3 regions of the Pseudomonas sp. 210_17 TE3656 genome follow, and region 1 is predicted to be linked to each of the others. Evidence: riboswitches for the same ligand, from Rfam matches in the RefSeq annotation. Region 1 holds a riboswitch; each other region holds the start of a gene.

What was found. A riboswitch is a leader RNA that binds a small molecule or an ion and turns the genes downstream of it on or off. The one in region 1 is predicted to bind cobalamin.
Region 2: linked by a shared signal. The riboswitch ahead of cobO (cob(I)yrinic acid a,c-diamide adenosyltransferase) and the one ahead of cobW (cobalamin biosynthesis protein CobW) in region 1 are both predicted to bind cobalamin.
Region 3: linked by a shared signal. The riboswitch ahead of ACVI9W_RS22360 (TonB-dependent receptor) and the one ahead of cobW (cobalamin biosynthesis protein CobW) in region 1 are both predicted to bind cobalamin.

What each region holds. Positions count from the first base shown of each region.
Region 1 is NZ_JBTRBC010000001.1:82,825-90,707, reverse strand. It holds gene ACVI9W_RS00475 (ATP-grasp domain-containing protein) at 1-1,456, opposite strand, end outside; gene ACVI9W_RS00470 (PLP-dependent aminotransferase family protein) at 1,453-2,733, opposite strand; gene ACVI9W_RS00465 (2OG-Fe dioxygenase family protein) at 2,733-3,485, opposite strand; cobalamin riboswitch at 3,829-4,041, shown strand; gene cobW (cobalamin biosynthesis protein CobW) at 4,137-5,204, shown strand; gene cobN (cobaltochelatase subunit CobN) at 5,208-7,883, shown strand, end outside.
Region 2 is NZ_JBTRBC010000001.1:3,972,611-3,980,493, reverse strand. It holds gene bluB (5,6-dimethylbenzimidazole synthase) at 1-262, opposite strand, end outside; gene ACVI9W_RS18680 (cobyrinate a,c-diamide synthase) at 259-1,554, opposite strand; gene cobO (cob(I)yrinic acid a,c-diamide adenosyltransferase) at 1,551-2,162, opposite strand; cobalamin riboswitch at 2,328-2,552, opposite strand; gene ACVI9W_RS18670 (hypothetical protein) at 2,701-3,279, shown strand; gene ACVI9W_RS18665 (O-methyltransferase) at 3,360-4,007, opposite strand; gene ACVI9W_RS18660 (C40 family peptidase) at 4,024-4,557, opposite strand; gene ACVI9W_RS18655 (C40 family peptidase) at 4,692-5,324, opposite strand; gene hda (DnaA regulatory inactivator Hda) at 5,440-6,144, opposite strand; gene ACVI9W_RS18645 (AI-2E family transporter) at 6,302-7,375, opposite strand; gene ACVI9W_RS18640 (DUF2066 domain-containing protein) at 7,401-7,883, opposite strand, start outside.
Region 3 is NZ_JBTRBC010000001.1:4,799,753-4,807,635, reverse strand. It holds gene ACVI9W_RS22365 (GNAT family N-acetyltransferase) at 1-543, shown strand, start outside; cobalamin riboswitch at 652-858, shown strand; gene ACVI9W_RS22360 (TonB-dependent receptor) at 965-3,100, shown strand; gene ACVI9W_RS22355 (MFS transporter) at 3,303-4,979, shown strand; gene ACVI9W_RS22350 (MAPEG family protein) at 5,049-5,480, shown strand; gene ACVI9W_RS22345 (saccharopine dehydrogenase family protein) at 6,356-7,591, opposite strand; gene nspC (carboxynorspermidine decarboxylase) at 7,619-7,883, opposite strand, start outside.

The DNA of each region.
Region 1 (7,883 bases):
GAAGCCGCATGATCGTTTCGCTGTAAGCGGCTAGATTGGCGATGTCGTCGGTCAGTACCAGGGACGCGTGTTGACGCTGGTAGTCTGACAACTGATCGGGTTGTTGTACGAGGGTGAAGCGAAAGCGCTGCGCTGTATCCCAATCCAGCCCCGAATCCCGTCCACCGATCAGCAGAATGTGCTTGGCCTGCGCATCTCCGGGGCTTTCGGCGTACACGTCGACGTCGGCAACAGCCAGCAGGGACGCGCGCAGGCTGGCGGTATCAGGTTGGCGGAATTCAATGTACAGGTAATTCTGAAAACCGTTGCTGACCGGCCCGATACGCTCACCCGGTCTGACATAGGCATACCAGCGCTGGAAACCCGGAAGGTCGCGGATGCGATCGACCTGATGCACACCGTCGTAGGTCCTGTCTGCGCGGGCAAAGGGCGTGACGATTCCGAACGAGCGTTGGGGCGTGCCGGACTCGGCCTGGGGCAGTGGTTCACCGGAAAGGGCGCGGTGGTAGCAGACGTCCAGCGGCATCCGCCATGCCTGGCGTATCACGTGAATTCGGCTGCCTCCAGGCCGTGCGCCGACTTCCAGAATACGAGGCCCGTGTGCGGTGAGAATGAATTCGACATGGGCAAATGTGCCTTTGAGCCCCAGGGCTTTCACGGCGTCGTGGGCTAGACGATGGCAGCGCCCCTTCAACGCAGCGTCGGATTCCAGTATCGAAGGCGTGTAGCGGGCGAAGTGCTGAAAGTCGCTCTGGCCGATATCCACCCCGGAAATCACATCGACCATCGGGAAACTGCTGATGGTCCCGTCAGGGCTGATGGCACAATCGATGGAGTGGTTGGAACCTTGCAGGTACTCCTCAAGCAGTAACTGATCGGTTTCCCGGTGTTTGCCGTTCACATAGCGTTGCAGCGCCGGCCATTCGTGTCGTTTGTAATCCAGCAGTTCCTGAGGGTCGTGGATGCAGCGTACGAACAGGCTGCTGTAGAGGTTTGTCGGTTTGAGGATGAACGGGTAGGGCAGTTCGTCAGGACGCGTGAGCAGGTCATCGATTCGCACCTCCAGCGACATCACTTGCAGGTCCGGATTGGACGACTGCTGGAAGCATTGGCGTTGCAGGGCCTTGTCGAGAGTGTTTTCCACGTTTCGATGCAGGTGCGCCAGCGCCGGCAGTGCAGCGCACAGCCCGGCCGTGATCGCAACATACCCCTCACGAAAGTTCAGAACGCTAGTAAAGCTGTGCTCGTCCAGGAGCCGCCGGGTCAAATCAATCAGTTCTGCGGTGAGGCCCTTGGAAAAATCGTAATGGGCCGTTGGCGGAATCTTTGCTGCATCGGCGATTTTGCGGGTTGCACGGCTGTCGGTGATGAGCAGCGGTGTGATGCCCTCGGCAATTAGGCCTTCGTATTCGCCATCACGAATGTTGCCAACTATCAGACTACTTGGCGTGTTCATCGGCAGGGCTCCTGGTCGAAGCTATAGTGAATCCGGTTCAGACGGTGGCAAATGTGCGTCAGGCAGATTCGCTCTGTGCCGTTCGTCTCGCCGGTCAAAACGTTGCGCAAGATGTCTGCAAGGGCGTCCAGATCCTCGTTGGTGATACCCAGCCGAGTGATTTCCTGAACGCCGAATCGCAGGCAGTCACGGCCATTGATGCGCTTGTTGTTGACCCGGATACCAAGCTCGTTGAGCTGTTGGGCTGCATGCGAGCTGAGGGCGCTTTCGAGCAGCAGTAGATGGGTGTCTGTCGGGGGAACTGTCCACCCGGGAAGGTCGGCCAGTGCGTTGCGCAACTGGCGGGCGTTGGCGCACATGCGTTGGGCGTAAGCCTGGCCATAGCGTTCCATTTCCACAAGGGTAACGAACAGTTGAAGCAGTCCCGGCAGGTTGGGCGAGGACACGAGTGCAGCGCTGACGTTCTGTTCGATCTGCCTGGCGAGGTCGGCACGCCGGCAGACAATCAATGCCCGGTGCGGGCCGGGTAGTGACTTGTGGGTGTTGCCCTGAAGGATGTCGGCGCCCTCATCGAGCGGGTTAGCAAATGCCTGACCGGCGATAAGGCCCAGGGTGTGGGAAGCGTCGTAAATGATCAGCGTCTGGTGGTAGCCGTGGCGGTTGAGCAGATTTCGCAAAGGTTTGACGGGGATCGCATGTGTGGTCAGACCGTGGTCGAGGAGCACGGCAGACGGTTGATGCCCGAGGGTCTGGAGCTGTTTGTCGAAATCGGCCAGATCTATTTGCCCGTCGATGCTCAGTCTGAAGAACAGGCTGTGCCTGCCGATCTTTTGCACCAATGGCCCGGTAGCGAAATGTCCGCCGCTCCCAGGTGACAGGGACAGAACGGTTTTCCCTGGTTCCGTTAATGCCGCCAGCACGCTCAACGTGCAATGGACGCCGGAAAGCACACGGTACTCAACGAATTCTGCGTTGAACATGGACCGCACAGCCTGGGTCGCCAGTGCCTTGAGCTTTTCGACTTCCGGAAAGTGTTCGACCTGCATGCCGTTGAAGTCGGCAGCATAACGGTGGCCAGCAGTTGTTTGGGCATTAAATAAATAACGGTCGTAATGGCGGTTTTGTCCAAGTGTGCGAGCGGTCTCGGACAATACATTCTCATTGGCGGTCAGGGATAATGTGGAAGTCCGTCGTGCGCGTGCCTGCTCAAACTGCTCGATAATGTAGTTTTGTATATTGAGAGTGGCGGCAGGAAGTGCGTGAGTGGGATGATTCATTAGTGCTCCGTCAAGTCGAAGTCAATAATCAACATGTCACGAGTGCCTGGATTTGAACTGGTATGAGGCTTTTGCAACGGAGAAACTTCGTGCAGAAGTGTCCGGTCATTCAAAACGATGGTTTCCATGTAATCTGTCAGGGTTGCACTGAATACGGTTTCGCCATTTTCGTGAAACACCCGACTTTCTCCGCCAATGACTAACTGGCGTTGAATCAGGTGTTGAAATACAAAGTCATGCCCGTCGCGGTGTCGGCCTTCGGGTGTGGCCTGGCCCGCATTGTGCTCATCGCACAGGATCCGGAACTGGTGGCAGGTGACCAGCCAGTCGCGATGGCCGACGGTCAGATCCAGGAGCGCCAGGTCGGCTGCCAGTAGCGTTTGCAGCACGGGCGAGCCGATAAAGGACGTTTCGCTGCGCGCATAGGTGCGCTGAATGCCACCCAGCAGCGGGTTATGGGCCTGGGTCTGAAAGAAGTGGCAGTTTTCGAGCGTCTTCCAGCGCCTGTCCCGCTGGCGGTACTTGAACTTGCAGATGCAACGCTCGCGAGCGCCGTTGCCGACGCTCAGATAGCTGTCCGGCTGCAGGTTGTTCCAGGTTGCATTGAATGCGTGACACGCTTCGTTACCCAGTTGAGCAACCAGAGACGCTGGATAATGAGCGCTGCTGGCGTAGTGGTGGCTATTTAGTGATTCGGAAAGTTCATACAATGTGCTTTCGTCCGAATACCGTATTGCAGTGCTGGAACTCATGCTGTGAACACGCTTTTGGCGCTTGAGGAAAAAGCTCGCAGCAGAATTTGATGGTAACCGATCATGCAAGAGTTCCTTTCTTGTGTGGTTGATGATTCCTGTTGCTGGTTCATGGTTTCTTTGTTGTTTTTATTTATCAATTCGGTTTTTGTAAGGGGATGTAAGTTTGCGGTTTGAGGTCGCCATTCTGCGACTGTCGAATAAGTGTTGTTATGGGGTGTTAGATTGTAGGAGGTAACTTACAAATAAAATTTGTAATAATGGGTGCCTGCGGAAAACGCATGAATAAACAATGTCGTTAAAACGATAATGCGACAAACATTGACCCGCCTCCCAAGCATGCGTAGCCTTGCGCTTTCGAGGTTCTTCGGCGCGTGCCGAAGCTAAGAAGGGAACGCGGTTCAAGCCGCGGCTGCCCCCGCAACTGTGAACGGTGATGTTTACTGCCACGCCACTGCCAGCGCTGTCGAAGGCGCTAGCGGGAAGGCGCAGCGAATGCCAGGCCTAAGGCCTGAACACCGTCAGCCAGGAGACCTGCCTCGAACAGTTTCCGACATAAACCGGGCGGGGTGATCCGGTGGCGAACGCGCCCAGGTAGTGATACCTGCGGCTCTCGTCCCGCATGCCCGCCATCCTGCCAAGGGCATCGACATGAAAACACTGGCCAAACTCCCCGTCACCATCGTTACCGGCTTCCTCGGCTCGGGTAAAACCACGCTGCTGCGGCATATGCTCGACAACGCTCAGGGGCGGCGCATCGCGGTGATCGTCAACGAGTTCGGCGAGCTGGGCATCGACGGCGAGATCCTCAAGCAATGCAGCATCGGTTGCACTGAAGAAGAGGCCAGCGGCCGCGTCTATGAACTGGCCAACGGCTGCCTGTGCTGCACCGTGCAGGAAGAGTTCTTCCCGGTGATGCGTGAGCTGGTTGCCCGTCGCGGCGATCTCGATCACATTCTCATCGAAACCAGCGGCCTGGCCCTGCCCAAACCTCTGGTGCAAGCCTTCCAGTGGCCAGAGATCCGCAACGCCTGCACGGTTGACGCGGTGATCACCGTGGTCGACAGCCCGGCCGTGGCCGCAGGCACCTTTGCCGCCTACCCGGACCAGGTCGATGCCCAGCGCAAACTCGACCCGAACCTGGATCACGAGTCGCCGCTGCACGAACTGTTCGCCGACCAGTTGGCCAGTGCCGACCTGGTGGTGCTGAACAAGGCTGACCTGATTGCCGCCGATGACCTGGCCAAGGTTCGCGCCGAAGTGCAGGAAGAGCTGCCGCCAGCGGTCAAGGTGATCGAAGCCAGCAGCGGCCGTCTGCCACTGGAAGTGCTGCTGGGCCTGGGCGCTGAATCGGAAGCGCATATCGATGGCCGGCGTACTCACCACGACTCGCACCATGACGGCGATGACCACGACGATCATGACCACGATGCCTTCGACTCGATCTCCATCGAGCTGCCGGAAGCCGACGAAAGCCTGCTGCTCGACGCCCTGACCCAACTGGTGGTGCAGCACGGCATCCTGCGGGTCAAAGGCTTTGCGGCGATCCCCGGTAAGCCGATGCGTTTGCTGATTCAGGGCGTGGGCACCCGCTTCGACAAACACTTCGACCGCGCCTGGCGCAGTGAAGAGCCGCGCACCACGCGCCTGGTGCTGATCGGCCAGGAACTGGATGCGGCCCAACTGGAAGCGGGCCTGCGCGCCGCCTTGAGCGCCTGATCCATGCACCTGCTGCGGACCCAGCCCGGTGGTTTTGTACCGGACGACAGTATTGCCGATCTCGGCCAGACTCCGGCCGAGCTGGTCATTCTCTGCAGCGGTGACTCACACCTGGCGCTGCTGGCCGAAACCGCCCAGCAGCTGCCCGAGGATTTCCCCAGCCTGCGTCTGGCCAACCCGATGCAGGTGCAGAACCATGCCTCGGTCGACCTGTATGTCGACGAGGTATTGCGCCATGCCAAGGTGATTCTGGTGTCGCTGCACGGTGGCGTCGGCTATTGGCGCTACGGTGTTGAGCAACTGCTGGAACTGGCGGCCCGTGGCGTGCAGTTGATCCTGGTGCCGGGTGATGATCGCCCCGATCCGGAACTTACCAGCCTGAGTACCGTGTCGGCAGAGCAGGCCGAGCGGCTCTGGCACTTCTTGCGCCAGGGTGGCAAGGCCAATGCCCTGAACCTGTTCAACTACCTGGCCAGCCAGTGGCTGCAGCGCGATTACCCCTGGAGCGAGCCGCAACAGCTGCCACGCACGGCGGTGTATCACCCGCGCAAAGCCAGTGCCGGGTTGGCTGACTGGTTTTCCGAGTGGCAGGTTGAACAGCCGGTGGTGCCGATCCTGTTCTACCGCTCGCACCTGCAGGCGGCCAACACTGCCTTTATCGATACCTTCTGCGAGCGCTTGCAACTGGCCGGGCTCAATCCTTTGCCGATTGCAGTGGCCAGCCTTAAAGAGGCCGGTTGCCTGAGTCAGGTCGAAGACTGGCTCGATCAGGTCGACGCCGCATTGATCATCAATACCACCGGCTTTGCCCAGTCCAGCCCCGAACAACCGCACTTGCGCCCGTTTCGCCGGGATATCCCGGTGCTGCAAGCGATCTGCGCCCAGGACAACGAGCCGGGCTGGCAGGCCAGCGAGCAAGGTCTGGGCGCCCGCGACCTGGCCATGCACATCGTCTTGCCGGAGCTGGACGGACGCATCATTACCCGGCCGATCAGCTTCAAGGACCTGGCCTGGCGCAGCGAGCGCAGCCAGTCGGATGTGGTCTGTTATCGCCCGCATGCCGAGCGCATGGACTTTGTCGCTGAACTGGCGCGGCGCTGGTGCGCGCTGGCGCAGTTGCCCAACCAGGACAAGCGCGTCGCCCTGATCCTGGCCAACTACCCGACCCGTGACGGGCGCATCGGCAACGGCGTCGGCCTGGACACGCCAGCGGCAGCCTTGAACATCCTTCGCGCCCTGCAAGCGCAAGGCTATCCGCTGAGCGCCTTGCCCGACAGCGGCACGGCGCTGATCCAGGCGCTGCTCGGCGGCGTCAGCAACGATCTGGACAGCCTGGACCAGCGCCCCTGCCTGCAAAGCATGGCGTTGGAAGATTATCGTGCCGCCTTTGCCGCCTTGCCCCAGGCCAATCAGGACGCCGTGCGCGAGCGCTGGGGCGAACCGGAGCAGGACCCGATGTTCCGCAGCGGGCGGATGATGGTTGCCGGTCTGCGCTTCGGCCTGACCTTCGTCGGCATCCAGCCGGCCCGAGGCTATCAACTGGATCAGAGTGCGGTGTATCACGATCCCGATCTGGTACCGCCGCACGGCTACCTGGCGTTCTATTTCTGGCTGCGCCACGGCTTTGCCGCCGACGCCTTGATCCATGTCGGCAAGCACGGCAACCTTGAGTGGCTGCCGGGCAAGGGCGTCGGCCTGTCCGCCAGTTGCTGGCCGGACGCGTTGCTCGGGCCGTTGCCCAACATCTATCCGTTCATCGTCAATGACCCGGGTGAGGGCGCCCAGGCCAAGCGCCGGACCCAGGCGGTGATTATCGATCACCTGATGCCGCCGCTGACCCGCGCTGAAACCTACGGGCCGTTGCGTCACCTTGAAGCACTGGCTGACGAATATTACGAAGCGCAACTGCTCGATCCACGTCGAGCCCGTGAGCTGCAGCGGGATATTCTCGAGCTGGTGCGCGACAACCATATTGACCGCGAGCTGCAACTGGAAGGCGCACTGGACGATGCTGCCGTCTGGCTGCCGCGTCTGGACACCTACTTGTGCGACCTCAAGGAATCGCAGATCCGCGATGGCCTGCATGTGTTTGGCGAGTCGCCGAGCGGGCGCTTGCGCATCGATACCTTGTTGGCGCTGTTGCGGGTCGAGCGTGGCGATGGCCGCGGTGCCAATGCCAGTTTGCTGCGGGCCTTGGCCAGAGCGCTGGCATTGGGGTTCGATCCACTCGACTGCGACCTCGGCGAGCCCTGGAGCGGCCCGCGCCCGGCATTGTTGCAGGGGCAGGATGAGGCGCTGTGGCGTACCACGGGAGATACCCGTGAACGCCTGGAACTGCTCGCCGGTCATTACATTGCACACACGCTGGCCGGTACCGCTCAGGTGCCGCAGGCGCCGCAGTGGTCAGACGTGAGTGCCGTACTCGAGGCGCTGCAACAAACCGTCGCGCCGCAACTGGATGCCTGTGGCCCGGCTGAACTGCAAGGGCTGCTGGCGGCCTTGCAAGGCCGTTTCGTTCCGGCCGGCCCTAGTGGCGCCCCCAGTCGTGGGCGTCTTGATGTGCTGCCGACCGGGCGCAACTTCTATACCGTCGATGTGCGTAACCTGCCGACCACCACAGCGTGGCGTATCGGTTTTGCCTCGGCCAACCTGATCCTTGAGCGCCACCTGCAGGACCAC
Region 2 (7,883 bases), 3.9 Mb from region 1:
GCTCACCCAGTGCCTCAGCGGTGCGCACTCGCTCGGCTTCCACCAGGCCCTGGATACGCTGGCGCAGGTCGCGGTCGGTGATGCGGATAAAGCGCCATGGCTGCATCAGGCCGACGCTGGGCGCCTGATGCGCCGCTTCGAGCAGACGCGCAAGCAGCTCTGGCGCTACTTCGCCCTTGATGAAGTGCCGCATGTCACGGCGCTCGCCGATGGCCCGGTAAACCGCAGCGCGCTCGGCGTCTGTGAAAGCCTGGTCGTTCATGGTGCCAACAGCGCCGCCGCCGCGTGCGGGTTGGAGGCAAAGTAGAAATGCACGTAGGACGCCGTCAGCCGGCCACAGCGATAGACCGCTTCGGCGCCACGGCCGCCATTGGGGCTGTGGCCACGGGCAATCGGCTCGAGCGAGGTAGTGGTCAGCGAGTGGTGATAGGTATGGCCGCGCAAGGTGCCTTCCGGCAGCTCCACCGCCTGCAGGGCCAGCGCTGCGAGGCGCTTCTGCATCACCGCTTCGCCTTCCAGCAAACCCAGCAACTCGGCCCGCTCACCCGCAACATCGGTCAAGGCCTCAAGCAGGTAGAGCATGCCGCCACATTCGGCCAGCACAGGCTTGCCTGCCTGATGATGGCTGCGGATCGCGGTGAGCATCGCGGTGTTGGCAGCCAATGCCTGGTGATGCAGTTCCGGATAGCCACCCGGCAGGTAGAGGCTGTCTGCCTGCGGTAGCGTGCGGTCATGCAGTGGCGAAAAGAACTTCAGCTCAGCGCCCATGGCCCGCAGCAGGTCAAGGTTGGCGCCATAAGTGAAGGCAAAGGCCTCATCCCGCGCCACGGCGATGGTCACGCCATCGAACAAGGGCTCGATGACCTCGACAGTCGGCGCCGCGAACGCCACCGCCGGCGGCAGGGACGACTCACAACTGGCGCCGAGGGCTGCGGCTGCGGCGTCCAGGCGAACATCCAGATCATTGAGCTCACTGGCCTGGACCAGGCCCAGATGGCGGCTCGGCAATTCAATCCCGGTTTCCCGCGACAGGCCGCCGTACCAGCGCAGTCCTTCGGTAAGGCTGCCTTCAAGCAACTGGGCGTGACGCAAAGTGCCGACACGGTTGGCCAGCACCCCGGCAAACGGCAGGTCGGGCTGATAGCGCGCCAACCCCAGGGCCAGGGCGCCGAAAGTCTGAGCCATCGCCGTACCGTCGATCACCGCCAGCACCGGCACATTGAAATGGCGGGCAAGGTCGGCGCTCGACGGCGTACCGTCGAACAGGCCCATGACCCCTTCGATCAGGATCAGATCGGCATCGCCCGCCGCTTCCCACAGCAGCCGGCGGCTTTCCTGCTCACCGACCATCCACAGGTCCAACTGGTACACCGGCGCACCGCTGGCCCGCTCGAGAATCATCGGGTCAAGGAAGTCCGGGCCGCACTTGAACACCCGCACCTTACGCCCGAGGTTGCGGTGCAGCCGCGCCAGGGCAGCGGTAACCGTAGTCTTGCCCTGGCCTGAAGCCGGGGCGGCAATCAGCACCGCCGGGCAGTGGCGCGTGTCACTCATAGTTCAACGCCCTTCTGGGCACGGATACCGGCCTGGAAAGCGTGCTTGACCATGCCCATCTCGGTGACGGTGTCGGCCAGTTCGATCATTTCATCCTTGGCACCACGACCGGTGACGATCACGTGCTGCATCGGCGGACGCGCCTGCAGGTCGCTGAGGACCTGTTCGAGGTCAAGGTAGCCATGCTTGAGGGCAATATTCAGCTCGTCGAGCACCACGAAGGTGATCGTCGGATCCTGCAGCAACTGGCGCGAAACGGCCCAGGCCGCTTCGGCTGCGGCGATGTCACGCTGGCGGTCCTGAGTTTCCCAGGTGAAGCCTTCGCCCATCACGTGATAGCGCACCTGTTCGGGGAAACGTCGGAAGAACAGCTCTTCGCCAGTGCTGTTGCGGCCCTTGATGAACTGCACCACGCCGCATTGCATACCATGGCCCATGGCCCGGGCGAGCATGCCGAAGGCCGAGCTGCTCTTGCCCTTGCCGTTACCGCTGAGCACCAGCAGCAGGCCGCATTCGTTAGGGGCGTTGGCAATACGCTCGTCGATTACCGCCTTCTTGCGCTGCATACGGGCCAGGTGGCGTTCGTCACGCTCGGTGGATTCAGTCATCGAAGTCTCCGCAAACCACTGTCAGCCAACCTGCAACGCGCCTGCCAGCACAGGGCTGCACAGCGTTCGCGGCAAAGAGATGGCAACAGATCAATGGATAAGGCAGACGGAAAAACGCGCAGGGCTGCGGCACAGGCCGAAGAAACCGCGCATCACCCTCCGTGATGCCGTTGGCTGTTACAGGCCGGTCTCCGGGCTTGTGAGCGGGGTCATCAACACCCGGGGTCGCGCGCCTTCCCGGGTGCGATCACCCAGTGGCCATGCGCGGCCTTGACTCACCTACCGTTGCGGGGGCAGCGCCGGACTCGCACGCAATTGCGCACCCACCGGCTTCCCTGTTTCACCCTGCCAGACCACAGCCCACAGAGCACCTGAAACAAGTCGCGAAGGTTAGAGGGTTGCACCCGGAGCGTCAATGAAAGGCGCAGCACTGGCCTGGATCAATGGCGCCTTTGTCATCTTGTGCCACCCTGATATCAGTGATATCAAATAGCCACAATTTGGCTGTCTCGATTACAACGATAAAGGAGAGAGCGGCATGCAAGGCCTGATCATCAATAACCCGCGCCTGGAATTCCTGCGTCCGGCCCTGGAACGCTGGGTCGAATGCATCGACCGCTGCAACCAGACCCTGGGCGACGGCGAGGCCCCTTACTGGCACGGCGCCCAAGCGAACCTCGGCGTGCTCTCGGCCGCAGCCTGGCAAGCAGAGCTGATCACCTTGCAACATCACCAGAGCAAGAAGCAGCGTGACGAAGGTGAGCGTGAAGGTTACTGCGACCTGTACATCGCCAATCGCGAAGAAGCCGCCTACCTGCAAGCCAGCCAGCGCTGGCCACGCATCGCCCGCCTGGACCTGAACAACGCGCTGCAAGAGACTGTGCTTGCCGCCCGCCAGGTGGCTGCACCCAGCCAGCTAAAAGTCGCCGCGCTGTTCGCCAGCCCCTGGAAAGCCGGACAGCATGCCAGCCCCGAAGAACTCCAGGACCTGGTCGACGACCTGCAAAAGCACACCGCCTGTGCCATTGCCTGGTACTTCCCCTATGCCTACCGCAAGCTGCACAACGAGGCCGGTCAGTACCATCCGGGGGTTGCGCTGCTGCTCAAGCAGGCATGATCAATCGCGGGGCAAGCCCGCTCCCACAATACCGAGCAAACCTGTGGGAGCGGGCTTGCCCCGCGATCAGCTTGGTAAACTCAACGCTTACGACAAAGCGTCAAGCCATCCCCTATGGGCAACATCGACAGATCCACCCGCGGATCGTCCTTGAGCCTCAGGTTCAACGCCTGTATTGCCCGGGTATCTTCACTGTCGGGCTGCGTCTGCAGCACCCGCCCGCTCCACAGGGTGTTGTCGAACAACACCAGCCCACCTGTACGCAGCAAGCGCAGGGCCTCTTCCAGATACTGCGGGTAGTTGGCCTTGTCGGCATCGATGAACATCAGGTCGTAACGTCCTGACGGCAATGTCGCCAGCGTTTGCAAGGCGGGCGCCAGGCGCATCTCGATACGTTCCGCCACGCCGGCCTCCCGCCAATAGCGCCAGGCAATCGCGTTGTAACTACCTTCAAGATCGCAGCACAACAACTGCCCCTGCTCCATGGCCTGGGCCATGCACAGTGCGCTGTATCCGGTGAAGGTACCGACCTCGATCACCCGCTGCGCGCCGATCAGGCGCACCAGCAGCGCCAGCAACTGCCCTTGTTCCGGCGCCACCTGCCAGCGCGCCTCGGGCAACGCCTGGGTTTCCGTGCGCAAGCGCGCAAGCAACGGTGTCTCGCGAAGAGAAACCGCTTGCAGGTATTGGTAGAGAGCATCGTCGAGGTAGAGCGTTTGTGCCGTCATCGCCTACCTCGCAAGGTCAGGGGTTGCGCGCCAGGTGGGTCGGCGCCAGCACCCGCTTGGCATTGAGATAGGTTTTGTTCCAGTAGCTGTTGGACAGGTAGTCCAGACGCACGGTTCCGCCCGCAGACGGGGCATGCACGAAACGGCCTTCGCCGACGTAGATGCCGGCGTGGCTGACCTGCGAACCGCCATTGGTGGCAAAGAACACCAGGTCCCCGGACTGCAGGGCGCCACGGTCGATGGTCGGCGCGCGCACGCCAATCATTTCACGGGTGGTGCGCGGCAGGGCGATACCGGCGGCATCGCGATAGACGTAACCGATCAAGCCACTGCAATCAAAACCCGAGTCCGGTGTATTGCCGCCCCAGCGATAAGGCGTACCGACCAGGCCCAAGGCACGGAACAGCACATCTTCGGCAACCGGAGAGAAATATACCTGAGGCGCCATGACGGCTGGCTCGACCACCTTGGGCGGGGTCGGGGCATGGCTGGAGCAGGCACCGAGCAGTGCCAGCAGGGAAAGTAGAGCGAAGCGCGCCTTCATCGCCATGGTCAGAACATCCTGTCTGAAGCCGTCCGGCGGTGAGCCGGAAAATAGTTGAGAATTTAGATTAGACGCTTTCTGTAAACACGCACGGCGACGAGCTTTTCAGCTACGTCGCCGTGATACCGCAAGGCCGATGATCAGTTGCGCGAGATGGTGGTCGCGGTCGGTGCCATGGCCAATGCGCGTTTGGCTTCGATAAAGGTCTTGCTCCAATAGCGATCACCGAGTTTGTCGATGCGCACGCCACCGCTGCGGCGGCTGCTGGAGTGGATGAACTGATCGTCGCCCAGGTAGATCCCTGCGTGACTGACACGACCGCGACCATTGGTGCTGAAGAACAGCAGATCACCCGGCTTGAGGTTGTTACGGGCAACCAGCGGGGCTTTTACGTTGATCATTTCGCGGGTGGAGCGCGGCAGGTTGAGGCCGGCTTCTTCGCGGAACAGGTAACCGATGAAACCGCTGCAATCAAAGCCGGTGTTCTCGGAGGTACCACCGAAACGGTAACGGGTACCGATCAGCGACATACCGCGCTCGAGAATGTTGTCAGCCAGGGCTGGCAATTGGTAAGGCTTGCTGCTGGCGAAATCCTGAAGTTCTTCTTCGGTGGCCAGCTCTTCCTCGAACACCGACGAGGTGGAGGACTTGCTCAAAACCTGAGCGGAAATCGGTTGTTGAACCTGCTGCTGCGAAACAGGGCTATGCGCTGCGCAGCCAAAAAGCAGGGTCACAAGTGCGAGGGGCACGAGGGGTGCGAAGCGATTTAGCATGGGCACGACCGTGTCTTGGATTTAAAGAAGTCGAAACTATGCCTTCTATCGCATCGATTTGCAAATTCAATCGAAAAAAATGTGACTTTTACGTGCCGAGGCTCTAGCCCCTGCCTCACCAGCCTAAAGTTTCTTTCAAAAACGGGATGGTGAGCTTGCGTTGAGCCTGCAAAGAAGCCTGATCGAGGCGTTCGAGCAAGTCGAACAAGGCGCTCATGCTGCGCGTGCCGCGGGTGAGGATGAAGTGTCCGACCTCGTCGGAGAGTTGCAGGCCGCGGCGCGAGGCGCGCAGTTGCAAGGCGCGCAGCTTGTCTTCGTCAGACAGCGCACGCATCTGGAAGATCAGCGCCAGGGTCAGGCGCGACTTGAGGTCTGCCAGCTTGATCGGCAGCTCCCGCGGTGAACTGGATGCTGCCAGCAACAAGCGCCGGCCGCTGTCACGCAGGCGGTTGAACAGGTGGAACATGGCCTCTTCCCACTCCGGCTTGCTGGCAATCACATGCAGGTCGTCGAGGCAGACCAGTTCGTACTGTTCGAGGTTATCCAGCAACTCGACTCCACGGTCGAGCAGCTGCGCCAGCGGCAGGTAAACAGCAGGTTCACCCAATTGCTCGAAACGCAGGCAGGCGGCTTGCAGCAGGTGGGTACGCCCGACGCCCTGCTTGCCCCAGAGATAGATCAGGCTTTCGGTCCAGCCGGCGTCGGCTTCGCAGAGTCGCTCGACGTAGCCCAATGCGGCGGCGTTGGCACCCGGGTAGTAGTTGATGAAGGTGGCGTCATCACGCAGACGCACACCCAAGGGCAACTGGATCGGTTTCATGCTGGCTGGGCAGTTCCGAAGAACCACAAGGGGCCTTTTGTGAAAAGTCTGCAAAGTCTATACCCGTGGCGCCGGTCGCACAATCAGTGAGGACCACAAGTAAAATCAAAGGCTTGCATTGACACCCGGGAATCACTGCAAGCCCATTGCCATCAAGCTAGAGATCCGGGTCGATCTCACCGCCATACATATCCGACTCTTTATAGAGATCATGGACGTGACGCAGTAGCACCATGATCACCGCCGCCACCGGCAGGGCCAGCAGAACGCCGGTGAAACCGAACAATTCACCGCCGGCGAGAATGGCGAAAATCACCGCCACCGGATGCAGGCCGATGCGGTCGCCGACCAGCAATGGCGTCAGGACCATGCCTTCCAGTGCCTGGCCGATCATGAATACCGCTGCGATCGCCAGTAACGGATAAGGATCACCGCCAAACTGGAACAACCCGGCAATCATCGCCGCGCCGATACCAATAATGAAGCCCATGTACGGCACGATGGCCGCCAGACCTGCCAGCAGGCCAATCAACAATCCGAGCTCAAGGCCCACAAGCATCAGGCCAGAGGCATAGATAACCCCCAGCGCCACCATCACCATCAACTGGCCACGGACGAACGCCCCCAGCACTTCGTGGCACTCACCGGCCAGCGCCACCACACGCTCCTCGCGCTGACGCGGCAGCAGGCCACGGATCTTGGCCATCATCAGGTCCCAGTCACGCAGCAGGTAGAAGCTCACCACCGGGATCAGCACCAGGTTGGCCAGCCAGCCCAGCAGGGCCAGCCCCGAAGCGGTGGCCTGGGACAGGATGACCCCGACGATGTCGGTGGTCTGACCCATATGACCGCTGATGGCCGCCTTGATCTTGTCGAACTTCCAGAAGCCCTCGGCCAGGCCAAGGCGTGTCTGTAGCCAGGGCAAGGCATCATGCTGCAACCAGTCAAGCATCTGCGGCGCCAGCTCGTAGAGGCGCACCAACTGCTTGGCCAGCATCGGCACCAGCACCAGGAGCAGCAGGGTCAGCAACAGGGTAAACAAGGTGAATACCAGCACCACGCCCCAGGTGCGGGACAAGCCGGCACGTTCCAGGCGATCGACCAGCGGGTCGGCCAGATAGGCCAGCAGGATGCCGACCAGAAACGGCGACAGAATCGGGTGCAGCCAGTACAGCAAAGCGGCGCACAGTAAGGTTACGCCGGGCCATACCCAGCGACGCATATCAATCATGAACGGCTCCAGGCCTGGTCAGGGATTACCAACGAAAACGCAGGCCATTGAACGGTTTTGGCGCAGCGGCCTGGGTCGCAGCCGGATTGGCCGGATCAACAGGCGGTTGTGGTACCGGCGCTTCAGCTGGCAGCTCCTGCAGTTTGGCCAGGCCCAGCTGGGCGCGCAGCTGATCGCTGTTGCCAGTGACCTGATAGGTCAGGGTATCGCCCTCAACCTGCTTCAGGCGCGCACCATAGGGTTCCAGCACCCGGCCGAGATCGGCATAACGTGCCAGGTTCATGCCCTGGACCTGCACCTGCATTTCGCTGCTGGCACCGGGGCGAGTCACAAAGCGCGGCGCCAGGCGGTTGCTGACCGCCAGCATCACGGCGTCGGCCAGCGCGGCCTGGTCGGCAGCTTCAACCTTGCCCTGCTCGCGCTGCTCGCCCAGCCACAGCCGCCAGGTGCCCTGCCACTTGCCGTCGGCTTCACTGGCATGCACCGCCAGCAAGGCGTCGGCGCCATA
Region 3 (7,883 bases), 4.7 Mb from region 1:
ACCACCGCCGACTTCGACCGCTTCTGGCCGACCTTCCAGGCCATTGTCGCTGCCCGCGAAACCTATGCCTTTGACCCGGCCATGAGCCAGGAACAGGCGCGTCAGCTGTGGCTGGAGGCACCGCTGCACACCCTGGTGGCCGAAGAGGATGGCGAACTGCTCGGTTCCTACTACCTCAAGGCCAATGCCGCCGGCCCGGGCAATCATGTAAGCAATTGCGGCTACATGGTCAGCGACGCTGCGCGTGGGCGCGGTGTCGCCCGGTTGATGTGCGAGCACTCGCAACGCCTGGCCCGCGAACAGGGTTTTCTGGCCATGCAGTTCAACTCGGTAGTGTCGAGCAATGAGGTGGCGGTGGCCTTGTGGCAAAAGCTGGGTTTCGAGGTGGTCGGGCGCTTGCCGCGGGCGTATCGGCATGCGCGTCTGGGGTTGGTCGATTGCCTGGTGATGTACAAGTGGCTGGAGCAACCCCAGCAACCGCAACCCATGCTGATCGGGCGCAAGAACATCGAGGCAGTAGTGTCGCGCAAGCGCGGACGTTGATTATCGCGGGGCAAGCCCGCTCCCACCGAGGCTGCAAGAGTCCCGGTGGGAGCGGGCTTGCCCCGCGAAGCTTTTGCAACTCATTGACTGCAAAGACTTTCAATGTTCAGATGCGCGCCAGTTTCAGGTGTCCTGCGCCGCCGTGCGCAGGGTGAAACGGGAAGCCGGTGCGTCACTCAAAGTGACCAGTCCGGCGCTGCCCCCGCAACGGTAAGCGAGCGAAGCCTTCGAAACACCACTGTGCCCTGGCATGGGAAGGTGAAGGCCTTCATGACCCTCGCAAGCCCGGAGACCGGCCTGAAGCTTCGTTTGGCAACCCCGCGGTGGGCGGGCGCAGGCCGGTTTGCGGGCGCCTGCGCGCGCAATTCCTCCATGCGTTGTTCCCTCCGGGATTCATTCTTCCAGCAGATTGTGGAACGACATGTCCCGTTACTCCAAGCTTCATACCCTGGCGGCCAATGCCCTGGCGCCTTGCCTGGCATTCTCCTTGCCAACCTACGCCGCTGAAACCGGCACCCTGGCCCTGCCCTCGACGGCCATCACCAGCAGCAGCGACAACGTCCCCATCAGCCTGGCCACGCCACTGCCAGCCGGTTCGCGCCTGAACCTCAGCGCCATGGACACCCCGGCGAGCACCAGCAGCATCAGTGCCGAGGTAATCGAAGGGCGCAACAATCGCACGGTTCAGGACGCCGTCAGTCGCTCACCGGGCATCACCTCGGTGGCCACCCCGGGCAACGGCAACACCGCCCTCTCGGCCCGTGGCTTTGAAGGCCACGGCTCGGTGATGACCCTGTTCGACGGCTCGCGAATGTACACCGGTGCCGGCACCCAGACCTTTCCGGTCGACCCGTGGATGGTCGAGCGCATCGACATCATCCGTGGCCCGGCTTCGGTACTCTATGGCGAAGGCGCCACCGGCGCGGTGATCAATGTGATTCCGAAGAAGCCCTTCGCCGGTGAGATTCACAACCAGCTGCGCCTGGGCTACGGCGCCTATGACCGTCAGCAACTGGGCCTGGACAGTGGCGGTTCGCTGAGCGAGCGCCTGAGCTACCGGGTGACCCTCAACCGCCAGCAAAGCAACGGCTGGGTGGATCGCGGCGACTCGAAAAACCTGGCCATGAGCGCCGCCCTGCGTTTTGACGCCAGCGACGACCTGAGCTTCACCCTGGCCCACGAACGTGGCGACGCCGAGCCGATGAACTACTTCGGCACACCGCTGATTGACGGCCACTACCGCGACAGCCTGCGCAAGAAGAACTACAACGTGCGCGATGACGAGCAGCGCTACCACGACGAGTGGACCCGCCTGAACACCGACTGGACCCTCAGCGATTCGATCAGTGCCAGCAACCAGCTGTACTACATCAAGAGCCGTCGGCACTGGCGCAACGCCGAAGACTACACCTGGGACAGCGCGCAGGGGCAACTGCAGCGCGGCAGCTACCTGGAGATCAAACACGACCAGGAACAGGTCGGCGATCGCCAGAGCTTTACCTTCGATCACACGCTGTTCGGCCTGGCCAGCAAGACCGTGGTCGGCGCCGAGTTCAACCGTATCCGCTTCGGCATCAACAGCAACTCACCGTACAACGATATCGGCGGCGACTTCATCGATCCGTGGAACCCGGCGCCAGGCTACTTCCACAGCAACAGCCTGACCCGTCCGCAATCCCAGAGCACCACCCGCACCTTTGCCCTGTTCGCCGAAAACCGCACCCAGCTGTCTGAACGCTGGTCGCTGGTGACCGGCGTTCGCCGCGACCAGAACCACATCGACCGTGACAACCTGGTCGACAACAGCCGCACCGACCGCAGCCTCAACGGTGGCAACTGGCGTGCCGGGCTGGTGTTTGCGGTAACCGATGAACTGTCGCTGTATGGCCAGTACTCCACCAGCGAAGATGGTGTCAGCGACCTGGTCACCCTCAGCCCCAGCCAGCAGAACTTCGACCTGACCGAAGCCAGGCAGACCGAGTTCGGCCTCAAGCAACTGTTCTGGGACGGCCGTGGCGAGTGGACGCTGGCGGCCTATCACATCGTCAAGAAGAAGCTGCTGGTCGACGACCCGATCACCCACCAGAAACAGCAGGCCGGACAGCAGACTTCCGACGGCCTGGAAGCGACCCTGGAACTGGCCCTGGCCAACCAGTGGCAGGTCTCGGCCAACGCCTCGGTGGTACGTGCCAGGTACGACGATTTCGACCAGACCGTGAGCGGCCAGTCGCTGTCGCGTGCGGGCAACCGCCCGAGCAATGTGCCGCGGCGCACTGCCAACCTGTGGGTGAGCAAAGGTCTGGGGTATGGGGTGGATGCCGGCATCGGCCTGCGCTATGTCGATGAGCGCTACGCCAACATCGCCAACACCCAGACGGTTCCCGGTTTTACCGTGGTCGATGCCAATCTCGGCTGGCAGGTACTGCCGGATGTACGCCTGGGCCTGCAGTTGAACAACCTGCTGGACCGCCGTTACGCCGCCACCGCCCACAGTGGCGAGCAGTGGTTGATGGGTGAGCCGCGCTCGTACTTCGCGACGCTGGATTACAGCTTCTGACATTGCCCCGCGATTGCGGTTGTTCAGTCACATTGCATCGCGGGGCAAGCCCGCTCCCACCGCAGCAAGCCAAGTGGATAACCGGGAAAACATGATTATGCTTCAAGAAGCCTTGCAGCATTGCGAGACCGCCACCCCCAGGGCCAGGGTGCGGTAGCGCGCGTGGGTACTCCGGCCTACAAGAACAATACGGAGAACACTCATGGCGGCCATCGACACCACTTCCAGTGGCAGTACACCCAACCGCGGGATCACCAAGGAGGAGCGCAAGGTTATCTTCGCATCGTCCCTGGGTACCGTTTTCGAGTGGTACGACTTCTACCTCTACGGCTCGCTCGCGGCGATCATCGCCAAGCACTTCTTCGCCGGTGTCAACGAAACCACCTCGTTCATCTTCGCCCTCCTCGCCTTCGCTGCAGGCTTTGCCGTACGGCCCTTCGGCGCCATTGTGTTCGGGCGTCTGGGCGACATGATCGGGCGCAAGTACACCTTCCTGATAACCATTGTGATCATGGGCGTGTCCACCGCGATCGTCGGCTTGCTACCCAGTTACAGCACCATCGGCGTGGCCGCGCCGATCATCCTGATCAGCCTGCGCCTGTTGCAAGGCCTGGCGCTTGGGGGTGAGTACGGCGGCGCTGCAACCTACGTGGCCGAACACGCGCCGAAAGGCAAACGTGGCTACTTCACCTCGTGGATCCAGACCACCGCGACCCTCGGCCTGTTCCTGTCGTTGCTGGTAATCCTCGCCTGCCGCACGATTCTCGGTACCGAAGCCTTCGAGGCCTGGGGCTGGCGGATTCCGTTCCTGCTGTCGATTCTGCTGCTGATCATTTCGGTGTACATCCGTCTGCAACTGAGTGAATCGCCGGTGTTCGTCAAGATGAAGGCCGAAGGCAAAGCCTCCAAAGCGCCACTGACCGAATCCTTCGCCCGCTGGGACAACCTCAAGGTGGTGATCATGGCCCTGCTGGGCGGCACCGCCGGCCAGGCGGTGGTCTGGTACACCGGCCAGTTCTATGCGCTGTTCTTCCTGTTGCAGACCCTCAAGATCGACCCACAAACCGCCAACCTGCTGATCGCCGGCTCGCTGCTGATCGGCACGCCGTTCTTCATCCTGTTCGGCAGCCTGTCAGACCGCATCGGGCGCAAGGGCATCATCATGGCCGGCTGCATCATCGCGGCGCTGACCTACTTCCCGATCTTCAAAGCGTTGACCGAGTACGGGAACCCCGATGTATTCCTCGCCCAGGAGAAGAACCCGGTGACGGTGATCGCCGATCCCAACCAGTGCTCGTTCCAGTTCGACCCGGTGGGCAAAGCCAAATTCACCAGCTCCTGCGATCTGGCCAAAAGCGTGCTGGCCAAACGGGCCATTCCCTACGAGAACGTAAAGGCCGAGCCTGGCGTCGTTGCGCAGATCCGAATCGGTGACAAAGTGCTGCAGAGCTTCGAGGGCACCGGCATGCCGGCTGCCGATTTCAAGGTTCAGAACGATGCCTTCGTCGCGACCCTCACTGGCGCGCTCAAGGACGCGGGATACCCCGAAAAAGCCGACCCGGCCAAGACCAACTACCCGATGGTATTGCTCCTGCTGACCATCCTGGTGATCTACGTGACCATGGTCTACGGCCCGATTGCCGCCTGGCTGGTGGAGCTGTTCCCGGCGCGCATCCGCTACACCTCGATGTCGCTGCCCTACCACATCGGCAACGGCTGGTTCGGCGGTTTCCTGCCCACGGTGGCATTCGCCATGGTGGCGGCGACCGGGGATATCTACTACGGGCTGTGGTACCCGATCGTGATCGCGGTGATGACCGCCGTCCTCGGCATATGCTTCCTGCCGGAAACCAAGGACCGGGAAATACATCACACCTGAAGCCGACACTGTACGCAGCCCTGCGGGTTGGGCGATGATCGCGCCCCACCCGCTGTCAATGGAATGAACATGCACGATGTTATGAGCGTCTTTGCTTTGTGTGTCGTCGTACTCTTTGTGAAGATGCTGGCGATTTCCTGCTACCAGGGTTTCTATCGCATCAGCCGTATGACCTTCAAGAATGCCGAAGACGCCGGTTTTGTCGGACGCCAGGCCAGCCCGGAGGAGTTGCCACAAGTCAGCCGCGCGGCGCAGGCCTGGGCCAATGACCTTGAGAACATTCCGTTGTTCTTTGTCCTCGGCGCGCTGTGCCTGGTGTTCAATCCTCCCGCTGCGCTGACCGTCGGGCTGATGGTCGTGTTCACGGCCGCACGGGTGGTGCACACCCTGTGCTTCCTGGCACGCTGGCAGCCGTGGCGCACGATTGCCTACGCGGTGGCGATCGTCTGTCTGTTGGGGCTGGCCGCTATGGTGACTATGGGGGCCGTGCGCCACCTTTGAGCGTCCCGCAAACAAGGGTTCTTCTCGGAATCCCGGGGGCTATGATCCTTGGGTTGGGTTGGGATGATGTGGTTGTGAGCTTATCCATTTTGTGTGGCGATGCTGCCGGCCCCTTCCGCCCTTACGGCGGCCTACTTTTTTCTTGGAAAAAGTAGGCAAAACCGCTGGCTCCTACATACGGCCCTACGCTGCGCTCCGGGTCCCCTCGCTACGGTGCCTTCCAGGGGCATCGCGGCCTACGACTTGCTTCGCCAAGTCTACGGCTCGCGAACTTCGGCTTTGGCCGAAGGGTGCTGCGCACCAGCCCCCTCCAGACACCTCCACTCGGCCTCCTGAAGTCGCTAAGTTACGGGCGGCGCCTGCACTGACGCATCTTCGAAATTAGATATTGGCGGAGCCAGTCACGCGGGGCAAACCCGCTTGCAAAGCAAGCTCGACTCGCTCTCGCTCTTGATCTTCGTGCGCGTAAGTTCGAGCGCTGCGGACTGCGACTTCAGGAGGCTGAGTGGAGGTGCCTGTAGGGGCCAGTGCGTAGCACCTTCGGCGTAGCCGAAGAGCGCGAGCCGTAGACTTGGCGAAGCAAGTCGTAGGCCGCGTGGCCCCGGAAGGTGCCGTAGCGAAGGAACCCGGAGCGCAGCGTAGGGCCGGATGCAGGAGCCAGCGGTTTTGGTTCCTTTTGCCAAGACAAAAGGGACCCGCCGTAAAGGCGGAAGGGGCCGGCAACATCGCCACACAAAATGGATAAGCTCACAACCACAGCAATCAAAACCCAACCCAAGGATCATAGCCCCCCGGAATTCCGTGAAGAGCCCAAAAAAAACGGGATTGGCACTGTGCCAATCCCGCTCGGGTGCAACCTGTGAGCTAAAACTCAATCAGCTCCAGGGACGGTCACCGTTCTCGTCTTTGATGCGAGTCGGCAAGCCCATCACGTCCAGCGCCTTGAGGAACGGCTCAGCCGGCAGCTCCTCGACGTTGGCCATGCGCTGCACATCCCACTCACCACGGGCGACCAGCAAGGCTGCCGCCACTGGCGGAACGCCTGCGGTGTAGGAAATACCCTGGCTGTCGGTCTCGGCGTAGGCCTCTTCATGGTCGGCCACGTTGTAGATGAAGATCTCACGTGGCTGGCCATCCTTGGTGCCCTTGACCAGGTCACCGATGCAGGTCTTGCCGGTGTAGCCCGGCGCCAGCGAGGACGGATCAGGCAGTACGGCCTTGACCACTTTCAGCGGCACCACTTCCAGGCCTTCAGCGGTCTTGACCGGCTGCTCGGAGAGCAGGCCAAGGTTCTTCAGCACGGTGAACACGTTGATGTAGTGCTCGCCAAAGCTCATCCAGAAGCGCACGTTCGGTACGTCGAGGTTCTTCGACAGCGAGTGCACTTCATCGTGGCCGGTCAGGTACAGGTTTTGCGAACCTACCACTGGCAGGTCGTCGGTACGCTTGACTTCGAACATGGTGTTGCTGGTCCACTGGCTGTTCTGCCAGCTCCACACCTGCCCGGTGAACTCGCGGAAGTTGATTTCCGGGTCGAAGTTGGTGGCGAAGTACTTGCCATGTGAGCCGGCATTGACGTCGAGAATGTCGATCGAATCAATGCGGTCGAAATACTGTTGTTGCGCCAGCGCCGCATAAGCGTTGACCACACCCGGGTCGAAGCCTACGCCGAGAATGGCGGTAATGTTCTTCTGCTGGCACTCTTCGAGGTGTTTCCACTCGTAGTTGCCATACCAGGGCGGGGTTTCGCAGATTTTGCCCGGTTCTTCGTGGATGGCGGTGTCCAGGTAGGCCACGCCGGTATCGATGCAGGCACGCAGCACCGACATGTTGAGGAAGGCGGAGCCGACGTTGATGACGATCTGCGATTCGGTTTCGCGGATCAGCGCTTTGGTCGCTTCGACATCCAGGGCATTGAGTGCAAATGCCTTGATTTCAGCAGGCTGTTTGAGGCTGCCCTTGGCCTTGACGCTGTCGATGATGGCCTGGCATTTGGAGATGTTGCGCGACGCGATAGCAATACGACCGAGTTCGTCGTTGTGCTGCGCGCACTTGTGGGCCACCACCTTGGCGACACCTCCTGCACCAATGATAAGAACGTTCTTCTTCAATTTCTCTTTCTCTCCTTTACTGCCAGCTTACGACAGGCTGGACAAGTAGTCTTCGAACCCGAATTCACGAACCACCTCGACTGTACCGTCGAGTTGTTTCACTACGATGGACGGCATTTTCAGGCCGTTGAACCAGTTTTTCTTGACCATGGTGTAACCCGCTGCGTCAACAAACGACAGCCGATCGCCGATGGCCAGCGGACGATCAAATTGGTATTCGCCGAAGATGTCGCCAGCCAGGCAGGACTTGCCGCACACCATGTAGGTGTGATCGCCGGTGCTTGGCGCGAGC